DNA from 3 places in the Acetobacter fabarum genome. Region 3 is predicted to be linked to each of the others. Evidence: riboswitches for the same ligand, from Rfam matches in the RefSeq annotation. Region 3 holds a riboswitch; each other region holds the start of a gene.
The links. A riboswitch is a leader RNA that binds a small molecule or an ion and turns the genes downstream of it on or off. The one in region 3 is predicted to bind cobalamin.

Region 1: another riboswitch for cobalamin. It lies ahead of LKE65_RS00950 (DUF1636 domain-containing protein); the one in region 3 lies ahead of LKE65_RS02785 (carbohydrate porin).
Region 2: another riboswitch for cobalamin. It lies ahead of LKE65_RS01260 (hypothetical protein); the one in region 3 lies ahead of LKE65_RS02785 (carbohydrate porin).

The regions. Positions count from the first base shown of each region.
Region 1 covers NZ_JAKVNI010000001.1:184,981-189,081, reverse strand. The annotation lists gene LKE65_RS00960 (FUSC family protein) at 1-712, opposite strand, end outside; gene LKE65_RS00955 (MarR family winged helix-turn-helix transcriptional regulator) at 738-1,220, opposite strand; cobalamin riboswitch at 1,401-1,633, shown strand; gene LKE65_RS00950 (DUF1636 domain-containing protein) at 1,809-2,249, shown strand; gene cobW (cobalamin biosynthesis protein CobW) at 2,246-3,298, shown strand; gene cobN (cobaltochelatase subunit CobN) at 3,313-4,101, shown strand, end outside.
Region 2 covers NZ_JAKVNI010000001.1:248,709-252,809, reverse strand. The annotation lists gene LKE65_RS01270 (esterase/lipase family protein) at 1-1,273, opposite strand, end outside; gene LKE65_RS01265 (histidine phosphatase family protein) at 1,384-1,953, shown strand; cobalamin riboswitch at 1,997-2,205, shown strand; gene LKE65_RS01260 (hypothetical protein) at 2,243-2,689, shown strand; gene LKE65_RS01255 (LysE family translocator) at 2,839-3,483, shown strand; gene LKE65_RS01250 (IclR family transcriptional regulator) at 3,588-4,101, shown strand, end outside.
Region 3 covers NZ_JAKVNI010000001.1:556,773-560,873, forward strand. The annotation lists gene LKE65_RS02775 (CbtA family protein) at 1-18, opposite strand, end outside; gene LKE65_RS02780 (CbtB domain-containing protein) at 49-267, opposite strand; gene LKE65_RS02785 (carbohydrate porin) at 449-2,056, opposite strand; cobalamin riboswitch at 2,215-2,437, opposite strand; gene LKE65_RS02790 (LysR substrate-binding domain-containing protein) at 2,604-3,554, shown strand; gene gabT (4-aminobutyrate--2-oxoglutarate transaminase) at 3,729-4,101, shown strand, end outside.

The DNA of each region.
Region 1 (4,101 bases), 370 kb from region 3:
TGAACCCACGAAAAGCTGCGTTGGTGCTCTGGGTTTTCTGTTCCTGTTTTTCCAGCGTGCTGGTTACGGAGGCATCAAGCGCTTCGGGGGTTGTGCGTTCACTTTCAGCTTTATGAAATGTTCTGGCGTGCAGAACAGTTTCCCGGAACGCCTGACCAAGCTTGTGCAGCACGGTGCTGGGTTTGCGCACGGATGTGACCATGAACACGCAGGCCGTAACCACAATGCCCGTTGCCACAACAGAAAGGCGGCTCATGGCGGATAGAAAAATGCCATCGGGGTTGGCAAAGGCAGGGGCTGCAATAATTACAATCGTATAGCCGGTCAGCACCGCCGCATACGCACGAAAAAACCGCAAAAACGTGGCGACCATACAGGCAAGGCCGACAAAAACGGACAGGACCGCAAAGTAGAGAACGGGGGACTGCACAAAAACAGCCATAACCCCCACGCTGATCGCGGCCCCAATCAGGGTACCAATAAGACGCCACACACTTTTGGAAACCATGGCCCCAACCGTGGGGTTGGAGACAATCAGCACCGTTGTGGCCGCACTGAGTGGGGACTGGAGCTGAAAAACAAAGGCCAGAAAAAGCGCAATGCCAATGGAAAGGAACACACGCATGGTATAGCCCGCTGTGGCGGTAAAGCCGTTCCAGCGGGCATCATCGGCAAAAACTGCGGGGGCAAAACGCTGGTTGGCCCAGTGCATGAGCGAACCGGGCAGTGTGAGCAGGTCAGAGCGTGTGGGCATGGTGCGCTTCGAGCAAGGAGGAGAGGGTCTGCGTCAGGCTATCGGCCTGAGCCGGAGGGAGCGAGTGCCGTATGGTCTGCTCGAGTTCAGCGGCAATCGTATGGAACAGTCTGCATTGTTCCCGCCCGGCATCTGTCAAAAACAGGCGTTTTGCGCGGCGGTCCTGCGCATCGGGTTTACGGGTGACCAGCTTTTGTTTTTCCAGCAGGTCAAGCACGCGCACCAGTGCAGAGCAGTCTATGTTCATGGTCTGGGCCAGGTCACGCTGGGTCGCCCCTTCAGGCAACATGCGCAGGTAGGCCATGGGCCGCATGACAGCAAGGGACATACCATGCGGGCGCAAAGCCCGGTCCAGTTGCGTGCGCCAGAGCGTTGCCAACCGCATGACCCGGAAGGTCAGCGCCATGCCGGGAAAATACGTTTCGTCCAGTGCTGGCATGTGGCGCTGCTCAGTCATGCGGTCCATTAACTTAGTGTCATTATAGTTGAGATAAAAAGTATATAGGCAAACTAGGCCAGCCCACCTTGTGGGTCAATCATGTTCCGCACTCTACGGTACTGGGTGGTCCTTAACGGCCTGTTCGTGCCGTGCAGCTATGCTTGGCCACAGCGCGACATGCCTTGAATCGGCAGGGCTTTTGTGCACATCATGCCCGCACTTGATGGTGCCCCTGACCGGGGGTGAAAAGGGAAGACCGGTGCAAGGCCGTTGCTGCCCCCGCAACTGTAAGTACCCATCATGTTCCGCCCCGGCCGTGTTCGGGGTTGCCACTGGTTCTTTCAGGACTCGGGAAGGCAGCGGAACAGTGCTTTGCGTCAGTTCATGGCTGGTGCAGGCAGGGTACAAGCCAGGAGACCTGCCATCACAAGTCTGTAAGGCCGTTCCTGTGGGAATGGTTGCGTTCTGGCGTTGTTTGCTGGCGGGGTGCCCGGCAGGCACGGATGCACCCGGTGGTGCGTTTTCTTTGCCATATGCGTGGCAGAGGGCTGGTTGTTACTGCCCCATGCCTGCCACAACCCCACGTTGTGGAAAAACGGCCTGTTGGAAAGACGCATGACCGCCGAACACTCTTTGCCATCCTCTTCTGCTCATTCAGCACAGGCGGGGCCACCCGTGCTGCATGTCTGCGTTACGTGCAGGCGGGGGGGGCCTGCCATGGATTGCCCGCCGGGTGAACAACTGCTCGAGCGCCTGCAGGTTCTGCTGGATGCGGAGCATCTGGCCGGGGTAGCCCCTTCCGCCACGCTGCGTCCGGTGGCCTGTCTGGCCGCGTGTGACCGGGGGTGTACCGCGGCCATAGCCATGCCCGAGCGCTGGACATGGCTGCTGGGCCACCTTGGGCCAGAAAAGGCTGAGGATATTCTGGCTTATGCCCGCCTGTATGCGGCATCGGCCAAAGGGACTGTCATGCCATCGCGCCGCCCTGCAACGCTGGCCGATATGGTGCTGGGGCGTGTGCCCGCAACGCTTTATAACGAACAGGAAGAACCATGACTGCTGCCAAGACACGCGTGCCCGTAACCATTATCACCGGTTTTTTGGGCGCTGGTAAAACCACCTTGCTGCGGCACCTGCTCAGCCGGGCGCAGGGGCACCGTATTGCCGTGGTGGTGAACGAATTCGGCTCGCTCGGTATTGATGGCGAAATCCTGCGCGGCTGCGGGGTGGAAGGCTGCCGCGAGGAAGACATTGTCGAACTGACCAATGGCTGCTTGTGCTGCACTGTCGCGGATGACTTCCTGCCCACCATGGAAGCCCTGCTGGACCGGGCCGACCCACCCGAACATGTGGTGATTGAAACATCAGGGCTGGCTCTGCCCAAGCCCCTGCTCAAGGCGTTTGGCTGGCCCACGGTGCGTAACCGCATGACGGTAGATGGCGTTGTGGCCGTGGTGGATGCCCCTGCTGTAGCCGCCGGACGCTTTGCGGATGATCCGCAGGCCGTGGAAGCACAGCGGGCCGAAGACCCCTCGCTGGACCATGACAACCCGCTGGCCGAGGTGTTTGAAGACCAGATCAACGCTGCCGATCTGGTAGTGCTGAACAAGACCGACCTGCTGGATGCAGCCCAACTGGCAGCAGTGGAGCAGCATATTCGGGACCATGCCCCCCGCCCTGTGCAGATTGTGCGGGCAACGGAAGGCAAGGTGGACCCCGCCGTGCTGCTGGGTATTGGCGCTGCGGCCGAGAGCGACCTTGCCGCCCGCCCATCCCACCACGATGCGGAAGATGGCGAGCACGAACATGATGATTTTGAAAGCTTTGTGGTAGCCGTGCCAGAACAGCACAGTGTGGATGAGTTCCTGACCACCTTGCAAAACACGGCCCGCAGCTTTGACGTGCTGCGCATGAAAGGCTTTGCAAGCGTTGCAGGCAAACCCATGCGTCTGGCCGTGCAGGGGGTGGGCAGCCGCTTCCGGCATGAATTCGACCGTCCCCTCGGTGTTGGGGAGGATCGTACGGGCCGTATTGTGGTCATTGGCCAGAAAGGGCTGGACGCCACGGCCATTGCCACCGCTCTTGCGGGCCATCTGGCCGCGTAAGGGAGTTTACGGGCATGCACCTTCTGGTCCGCGAAAACCGGACACTGGATGAACAGGATACAGCCGAAGACCTGGGCCTGCCCGGTGCGGATATTGTTGTTCTATCCTTTACAGAGAGCGATCTGCTGGGGCTGCGCCACGCGGCACAGCAGATGCGCGCGCAGGTGCATGCCCGCTTACCATCCGTTCAGGTGACAAGTCTGGCCCGCCTGCGGCACCCCATGTCGATCGACCTGTATGTGGAAAGTACCCTGCAGGGTGCCAGATGCGTGGTGGTGCGTCTGCTGGGTGGGCTGGATTACTGGCGTTACGGGGTGGAGGAGCTGGCCGCGTGGGCGCGCGAGCAGGCTGTGCCCGTTGTGTTTCTGCCCGGTCATACTGGGTGCGGTGGGGCTGGGCAGCCAGCAGGCAATACGGTGGAAGATACCCGTCTGGCCGAACTGTCCTACTGTGTACAGGCCGCCCAATGGCAACGCCTGAACGGCTTTTTTGCCCAAGGTGGGCCGGATAACATGGCCGCGGCCCTGCGGCTTATGTCAGCCCTTGCCGGATATGGGGAGGATGACGGCACACAGCCCGAGCCTCTGCCCACATGGGGTGTTTACCGTACGTATCCGGCAGCCGGTGAGCAGGCGGTCTGTTCGGCCGTGCTGGTTTTTTACCGAGCGCACCTTCAGGCATCGGACATGGCGGGAGTGGAACGGCTGGCCACGGTGCTGGCCGGGCAGGGCTGCACCGTGGCGGTGCTGTTTGTGACATCCCTCAAGGACCACGGCGTTGCGCAGGGTGTTGCTGAGTATTTG
Region 2 (4,101 bases), 310 kb from region 3:
AAAGCCCGCCCTGGCTGTGCCCGATCAGAGTAATCTGCCCTAGTGCCGGGTCTGCCTGCGTACCACCAAGGTCATGGATGGTGCGGTTCAGGGCATCGCGGAGTTGCAGGGCGGAGTAGGGGATAGGGTTGCCCGTGGCGTAGGAGAAAAACCAGAACTCATAATGTGCGCGTATCTGCGGGTCTTCCAGCAGGTCATTGACCATATCCGCCCAGCGTCCGGGGCTGGAGGCCGTGCCATGCACCAGCACAACGGGCATATGGCCATACTGGTGCGGTTCTATGGCAATAAGCTGGGCACGTTTGTTAAAGAGATTGCCATCCAGAAAACCCTTGTATTCCACGGACCAGTCAACCGCGTTGCTCAGGCTGATCGCGCGGGAGGCGGTCTGGTCATATTGTAGGGGAATAACACCGTCTGTGGTTGGCAGGCTGCTTGTTGTGTCAATGGTTGCCAGTGTCAGGCGCGCATCAATATGGTTTGTAAAAATCTGCTCGCGTGGGTTGGGGATTTCCAGCAGCAGGTTAACGGGAATACGCAGCTTGTCGGTAATGGAGAAGGAAATCTGGCTGTTTGCTGGTGGGTGGGGTACTGCTGCCAGAGGCACCCCCAGCCCCGCCCTGCGATAGATGTTTTTTATCCCCCGCACCGAAAGGCGCGCTGTGGGGCGGAAGTCGGTCAGCGTATAGCCGTACCATTCCTTCTGCGCGGGGGTGGTGGACAGGTCCAGCGTGCCAAAGGGGAGCGTCCAGCGTTGTGGTGCCACCTCCACAGGGTTACCCAGAGCTTCGGTCAGGCCAAACATGTAAAGATCACACGCCTGGCGGAAATGTACGTCATATGGGTTGGGTTTTGCGTTATCCGGCCCGTTGGGGTTCAGGTAGGCATAGGCGTACAGGGCTGCCGCCATAAAGGCCGCACGGTCCGTGTTCTGGCGACCCAGCAGGTAGTTCAGCTCCGCAAGGGCAAAAAGCTGGTCCTGCAGGTCGGGGGTGTAAAACTGCGCCTGTGTGCTGGCGCGCAGGATGGCCAGTGCCTGTTCGGGATTTTTCTTCCATATGGCCAACAGGTTCTGGCGCTCAAGCACAATACGGGTGGTGTTGCTCAGCTGCTGCCCGCTCAGTGTGCTCTGGCTGCGTTCCTTGTAGCTGTCTGTCAGGCTCAGGCGCTGCACGGTAATGGGGGCCGCACAGCCTGAAACGGCCAGACAGACCGCGACCCACGAAAAACGGGAACACAGAGCGCTGGATAAAGTGCTGGAAAAAGCGGGCATCCGATTCTCGGTTTTAAATCGCGGTAAAATAATGCCTGATGGTGTAGGGTGTCTGCGGCATGCTGGCAAATCCTGAACAGTCATGGCCCAGTGCGGGAAAGGTTTGTGGGTTGAAGCTGCTTTGCTGTGCGTCTGCACTACCCGGTGTTGTGCGCAAGGGTGTGCTGCCTGATGGGGCTGAACAGGTTGCGCATGGCTATACCCCCCAGACAGCCGCAGCTTATCTACCGTCCGTGAGCCAGTTAACGGTATTTTATGCCCCGGATGTGGCCGTGCCGGATGGGCAAGGGCAGATCCTGCGGCCACAGGATGCCCTGCGGGACCGGGATTACGGAACATGGGCGGGCACAGGCCTTCAGGCTCTGGACCCTGTGCAGCAGCATGCCTTTTTAACCGATGCGACTTTTGCCCCACCAGCAGGGGAAAGCTTTGCCGCGTTTTACCACAGAACGGCCCTTTGGCTGGATGATATAAGCCAGACCCTGCCCGCAGCCGTTGTGCTGGCGCGGCCTGCTGTGGTGCGCAACCTGCTGTTGCGGGTTTTGTATCAGGGGGAAGGGGCTGTGGGTCTGGCCCATGCTGCACGGGTTGATGTACCGCCCCTGAGTTACAGCCTGATCAGCTGCCATGCGGGTCAGTGGCGTTTGGGTCTGCTGGGAGTGCCGGCGGAAGGGGCGTGAGCCTGTTTTTTTGCTCGCGGCAAAGCGCGCATGCCGCTATAGCCTGCCCCTGTTAGTCGAAGGTTCCGCGCGAGCGGATGAAAAGGGAACACCGTAAGCTTCGCCAGAAGTCAGTCGGAGACTGTACCCGCAACTGTAGGCAGTAGCTTACATCCGTTGCCCCGGAGGGGGCGGCCACTGGTGCATAACCGGGAAGGCAGGGTGTGTCGCGTATCTGCAAGTCAGGAGACCTGCCTTCGTCTTGCAAACCATGTCACCGGGCGGGACTGACCGGGGGCTGAGATGTCTGATGTCATGCTATTTACTGCCGGGTTCTTATCCGCCTGCTTCCTCCTGCTCCGCGCATATTGCGGGTGGAGTGGGGTTGCTGCACCCTTTGCTGCGGCATCTGCTGCGCGTTGCGCCGAACAGGGCGGAGGTTCTGGCCCTGTTCAGAGAGTCCCCTCAGCTGGCCGAAGAGGCCGCCTTGCAACAGGCCGGAGGGCAGATGCTGGGGATGTTTATGCCAGAACAGCCTTTACCTTACCGTGCCAGAGCCTTGCAGCTTGAGACCCTCTTCCGCGGCATGCTGGAGCACGCACTAAGTCTGGCCATAAAGGCCCGTTGTGCCCCCGAGCAGGAGCGAGAGGAAAAGGCCGAAAACCCCTCAGCTCATGCCATGCTCATGGCCTATGTTGCGGCCCAGCACGTTGTGGGCGCGCGCCACATGGCTATGGAGTTATATAACCGCAGATAGCGTTAGAGTGATCACAGGTATTTTTTTGCCTGTTGGCTTGGACTTTTTGTGGCTTTTGTTCTTTTTTAGCACCCAGCACGCACCACCCTATGGGCTGAACCGGCCATAGGGTGGTGCGTGTTGCTCAATGCACTGTGCAGGACCTGGCCATGCCCCATGCTTTTTTGCCTTTACTGACCTTTGCCGCCGCGTGGGGTGTTCTGGTGCTCACACCGGGGACAGAAACGGCCCTTGTTATCCGTCTGGGCATGAATGTGAGCCGCAAGGCGGCCCTTGGGGCAGCGCTGGGCACCGGCACAGGGCTTGCCATATGGGGAGCAGGCACAGCGTTTGGGGTAAGCGCTTTGGTTGCGGCCTCTCCCACACTGTATCTGGCGCTGGAATGGGCCGGGGCGCTTTATCTGGCTTATCTGGGGGTGCGCCTGCTTATGCCTTCTGCCGGGGCGCATGATCAGGCGCGGGCAGATGCTCAGGCACGGTCTGTTGGCGGTATGGGGGCTGGCTACCAGCGTGGGCTGTTGACCACATGCCTTAACCCACTTGTTGGTGTGTTCGACCTGACCGCCTTTGCCCAGTTTATTCCCGCAGGTGTACACCGGGTCAGCTATTCCCTTCTGCTGGCGGGGGTGCAGGTGGTTATGGCTGTGGCATGGTATGCGGTTCTGGCCTGTCTGGCGTTTTCGCTCGGTCGTGTTCTGTCCAGCCCCAGAGTGGTGCGTGCGCTGGATGTGCTTACGGGGGTGGTGTTCCTCTTTTTTGCATTCAGGCTGGTCATGAGCGGTATTCCATCCTGAAGCATGATGGCCAGAAAAGTCAGGCGTTCTGCCAAGGTGCTGTTATGCTGCGTACCATAAGGCGGGCGGAGTATGGTCAGCCCCTTGGGTAGTGGGAATGCGGCATGAGCAAAACGCCAAGGCTTATCCAGTCCATAGAGCGGTCCGCAGCTATTCTGGAAATTATAGCCCAGCAGGGTGGTGGTGCACGTTTGCAGCAGATTGCCAGTATTTCAGGCATAGGCAAAACAACGGTGCACAATATTCTGCAAACGCTGGACCATTTGGGATACGTCCAGCGCAGGGCAGGGGATATGCGTTACCATCTGGGCGGGCGCATACTCAACCTCGCCCGTATTGCGGGGGATGATAACAGCGTGCGGGCCCGTCTGCGCCCGGTGCTGGAAGCCGTTGCCCATAAAAGTGGTGGCACGGCATGGCTGGCCGTGCCTAGCGGGGACCAGGCCGCGTATCTGGATATTGTCGATCCCAATGGGCTTTGTGCCGGTTGGCCCAGGGTGCCAGTGCGGGAAAACCTGGAAGGTTCAGCCGTTGGGTGGGTATTCTTGGCCTGTGTGCCCGGTCTGGGCAAGCGGGTGCTGGCAACTCGTGCCAATGCGCTGGATGCAGATGTACTGA
Region 3 (4,101 bases):
GAGAAGACGACCAACCATGAGATGAGTTCTTTCCTGACGCCTAGTTATTTAATGGCAGGGGAAGCCAAGAAGGTGGCGGCCGTCATGCACGAATTCATGCACGGAATGGCCAGAAATAAGGGAAGTGGCACCCTGTTCCGCACCCACAAAGTAAATCAGCAGTGCTGCCATGATCAGGCCGAACACGCCCCAGGGCAGAATCTCACGCAGGGGAATACCCGCATCGGCCACCAGTGCGGGGGCATTTGTATGAACGGATGTGTTCATGGTGTTATCCTTTTCTTTCTTGGCAAGGTGGCACAACGCAAAACGTGTGCGGGTCGGTCAGAAAAAACTGCGTACTCTCATGGTTGTCGTGGGTGCATCATAGAATTATGGCATCACACGGCAAGAGTTTTAACCGACGGTCCGCCATCCTCCTGCGTCATTCCCCCTGCCTGCTGGGTCATTAGAAAGTAATACTGGAGTGGAGGCCGAAGATGGCCTCGTTCCCGATCCGTTTGGGTGAATCCCCCCACGAGAGGGGGATCCCGCCCGAAGGGTTCCAGACATACTGGAAGTCCGGCTGCATGACCCACCAGGGCATGACCTGCGCCTGATAGGTGACTTCCAGATGGTTTTCATTCCCCTGCCGGTGTGTGCCGGAGTCCCGGTCAAACTGGCGCTGCCCGTAAGAGGCACGGCCAATGCCCCAGCCCACGCCCACCGTATCGTTGTCACGCCCCTTGAAGGGGGCCTTGAGGTTGATCCCCGCATCCACGGCAAAGCTGATCAGGTTGCGGTCACCACCATTGCCCGTGGCACGGGCAAACACACCCACAGACTGGGGAGACTGGAGCGAGGGACGCCAGATCATCTGGTCGATAATGCCGTAAACCATCCAGTTGCCACGGTCCCAGCGCGGGGTCAGGTCACGCTGGTTGGTGCTGCCGTTCAGCACCGCTGTTCCCAGCGAGCCCCCGTTCTTGTTGTAGCGGTAGTCTGCAAACTTGGCGGTGTCGTAAAAACCACCCAGCTTGTAAATACCGGGCAGGCCGGGGTCCTTGGTGACCTTGGACATGTCATCGGGCTGGGGGTTGATGGCATATTGCAGCTCGGTCATGAGCAGCGCCCCCGTGCCCATGTTGAACTGGGTGCCCGAGGCATTGTTGTTGGCATTCTGGCTGGTCGGGTCGTTGGTCTGCCCTGCATCCGAGCCTGTGGCCTGCTGGATGGCGGTGGAGTTGTAGCGGTTGCCCGGCGGGTTATCATCCGCTGCGGCAAACATGACGGTAAACTGGTCCGTGGGCCGGTAGCGGATACGGATGGCGGGGGATGCCAGCGGCCAGGACGGTCCACCCCCATACAGGTTGACCGATGGCGCCATGGGCCAGCCGAAGTTGGAGTTGAGGTAAAGGCTGCCGTAATCACTGATCAGGAATTCGGTATCCAGATCCTGCTGCCCGATCTTGACGTCGAGCTTGCCGCCAAGGAAGGACTGCTGGTACCACAGCTCGAACAGGCGGGTGGAGCGGTCTGCCTCAAACCCGGATGCGGGGTTGAACACGCCCAGATGATCCTGCGAGATCGAGCGCCCGCGCAGCTGGAGTGCGCTGATATTGAAAATACCGCCCTTGAGGCCGATGAGTTTTTCCAGGTCCACGGTCAGGGTTGGCATGGTCATGCCGTCATAGGCCGGGCCGGTGCCCGAGCCATTTGCCCCATCGGCTGCCGATGCGGTGCCGCCTGAGGTATTGCCCCACAGTTCATCCACTTCCTGAATGTCGAGCGTAATGCCGTGGCGGGCCATCCAGTCACGTGCGCCCCACATATTGCCCAGCAGGTGGTCGCTCAGGTCGGGGTGGTCTTCATCATTCCTGGAGGCAGCCGCTTCTGCCGCGCGCATGCTGTCACGCACCGTAGCAGGGTCAACCTCGGATACCAGAGGGCCGGAATTGCCCAGACGCCGGCGGTCCTGCTCCAGCTGCGTCTCCGCATTCTGCGCAAATGCGGCTGCGGGCAAAAGCACACCAGCAACACCTACGGACTGGCACAAAAGCGCCAGACGCCAGAGCATACGGGCTGTTTTTTGTAAAAAAATCATGGAATCAAGCCTGTTTTCCCCACCCCGGAGCGGGGCGTGCTGTTGAATGAAATGCGCGTATGGGAAAAAGGGCCGTCAGGGATAAAGTAGCATGGTCGAGCATCCATCTCCGGCACCCCCGTCCGGCGATCAAGGCATGAGCGGCAACGGCAGGTCTCCTGACTTGCGGATCAACGCATCGGGCCCAACCTTCCCGGTTGCGGGGCAACCAGTGGCAGCGATGCACAACACCGCTCGGGCCAGATACTCTCCGCCTACAGTTGCGGGGGCAGTCGCCGACTGATCTCCCACAGGGGGAGAATACGGCATTCCCTTTTATTCCGCTTGCGCGGGACCGTTGGCTATAATGAACTGCGCAATAGCCTATATTTTAACCGATTTGCAACGCAAAAACCCCACCCACGCGCCATACCGCCCCAACATGGCCAGAGGCAAACATGGGGCAGGCGCTTGCTTTTTGGGCCATTTACCCTCCAATGGCGGGCCAGCCACCCCGGACATGACCCAGCACACCAGACCCATGGACCCACGCTACCGTATTCCCCCCCTGTCCGCCCTGAACGCCTTTGTCGCCTTCGCCCGCACGGGTGGCATCCGGCGGGCGGCCACGGAGCTGCGCGTGGACCACGCCGCCATCAGCCGCCATATCCGCGACCTTGAACTCTCTCTGGGCATCACCCTGCGCGACAAGACCACTGGCGGGCTAACCCAGGCAGGCCAGACCTATTACGACCGCATAGCCCCCCTGCTGGACGGTTTGGCCACGGCCACGGCAGATATGCGCAACCGCGTCGCCCCCCTGACCGTGACCTGCGTGCACGGGTTTGCCTACCACTGGCTGCTGCCCCGGCTTTACGCCTTTCGCAAACTGCACCCGCACATGGAGGTGCAGCTCCGCTCGGTGGATGCCAGTGCGGCCTTCCACATCAGCGGTGTGGAATCCACCAACCATGCCCAGATCGGCTATGTGCGCGATGGCAGCACAACGCCAGAACCACGCACCATCCGGCATATGGCCATTGCCCGCCCGCCGGTTTTTCCCGTCGCATCTCCCCAGTGCATTCAGGCCCTTGGCGGCCAGCCCCACACAACCGAAGACCTGCTGGACGCCCCCCTGCTGCATGAGGAGGACGATACGGAATGGCGGCGTTGGTTTGCAGCACAAGGGGTTCAGGCCGCCACCATTCCCACCGCAGGCAGGTTATGGCAGGCCCATATTACGTTGGCCGCCGCCCGCGCGGGGGAGGGTATAGCCCTTGGCAACCCGTTTTTGCTTGGTGATGACCTGCTTAGCGGGCGGCTGGTGCGCGTGCAGCCCACACAAACCCCACTCAAGGCCACACCGCTGGGGGCCTACGTGCTGCGCGCCTCCGAACAGATGTGGGAAAAACCCTCCCTGCGCACCTTCCGCACATGGCTGATGGAACAGGTTGCGCAGGAGGCGGACACCCCCCTGCCCCCTCCGGCATAAACTGCCAGAAGAACGGGTCTGGCGCCGAAGGATCGGGTGTTGATTTTTCATCACCACCCACGCACCAAAAAAGCGCCTCCCCGCGTGCAATAAAACCACTTACGGAACGAACATGTTTGTCCCGCCCCAAACACGGGCCGGACCATATGACCGCCAACCGGAGCCAAACCTGACATGAGCACCACCAACAAAGACCTGCTGGCCCGCCGTAACAACGCCGTGCCGCGCGGGGTTTCCACCTCCACCCCCGTTTTTGCCGACCGGGCCGAAAACGCGGAGCTGTGGGATGTGGAAGGCCGCCGCTACGTTGACTTTGCAGGCGGTATTGCCGTGCTGAACGTGGGCCACCGCCACCCCAAGGTGATGGCTGCGGTGGCAAAGCAGCTCGAACGCTTTACACACACGGCGTTTCAGGTTTCGGCTTACGAATCCTACATTGAACTGGCCGAAAAGCTGAACGCGCGCGCGCCCTTCTCCGGCCCGGCCAAGACCATTTTCTTCACCACGGGTGGGGAAGCAACCGAAAACGCGGTCAAGATCGCCCGTG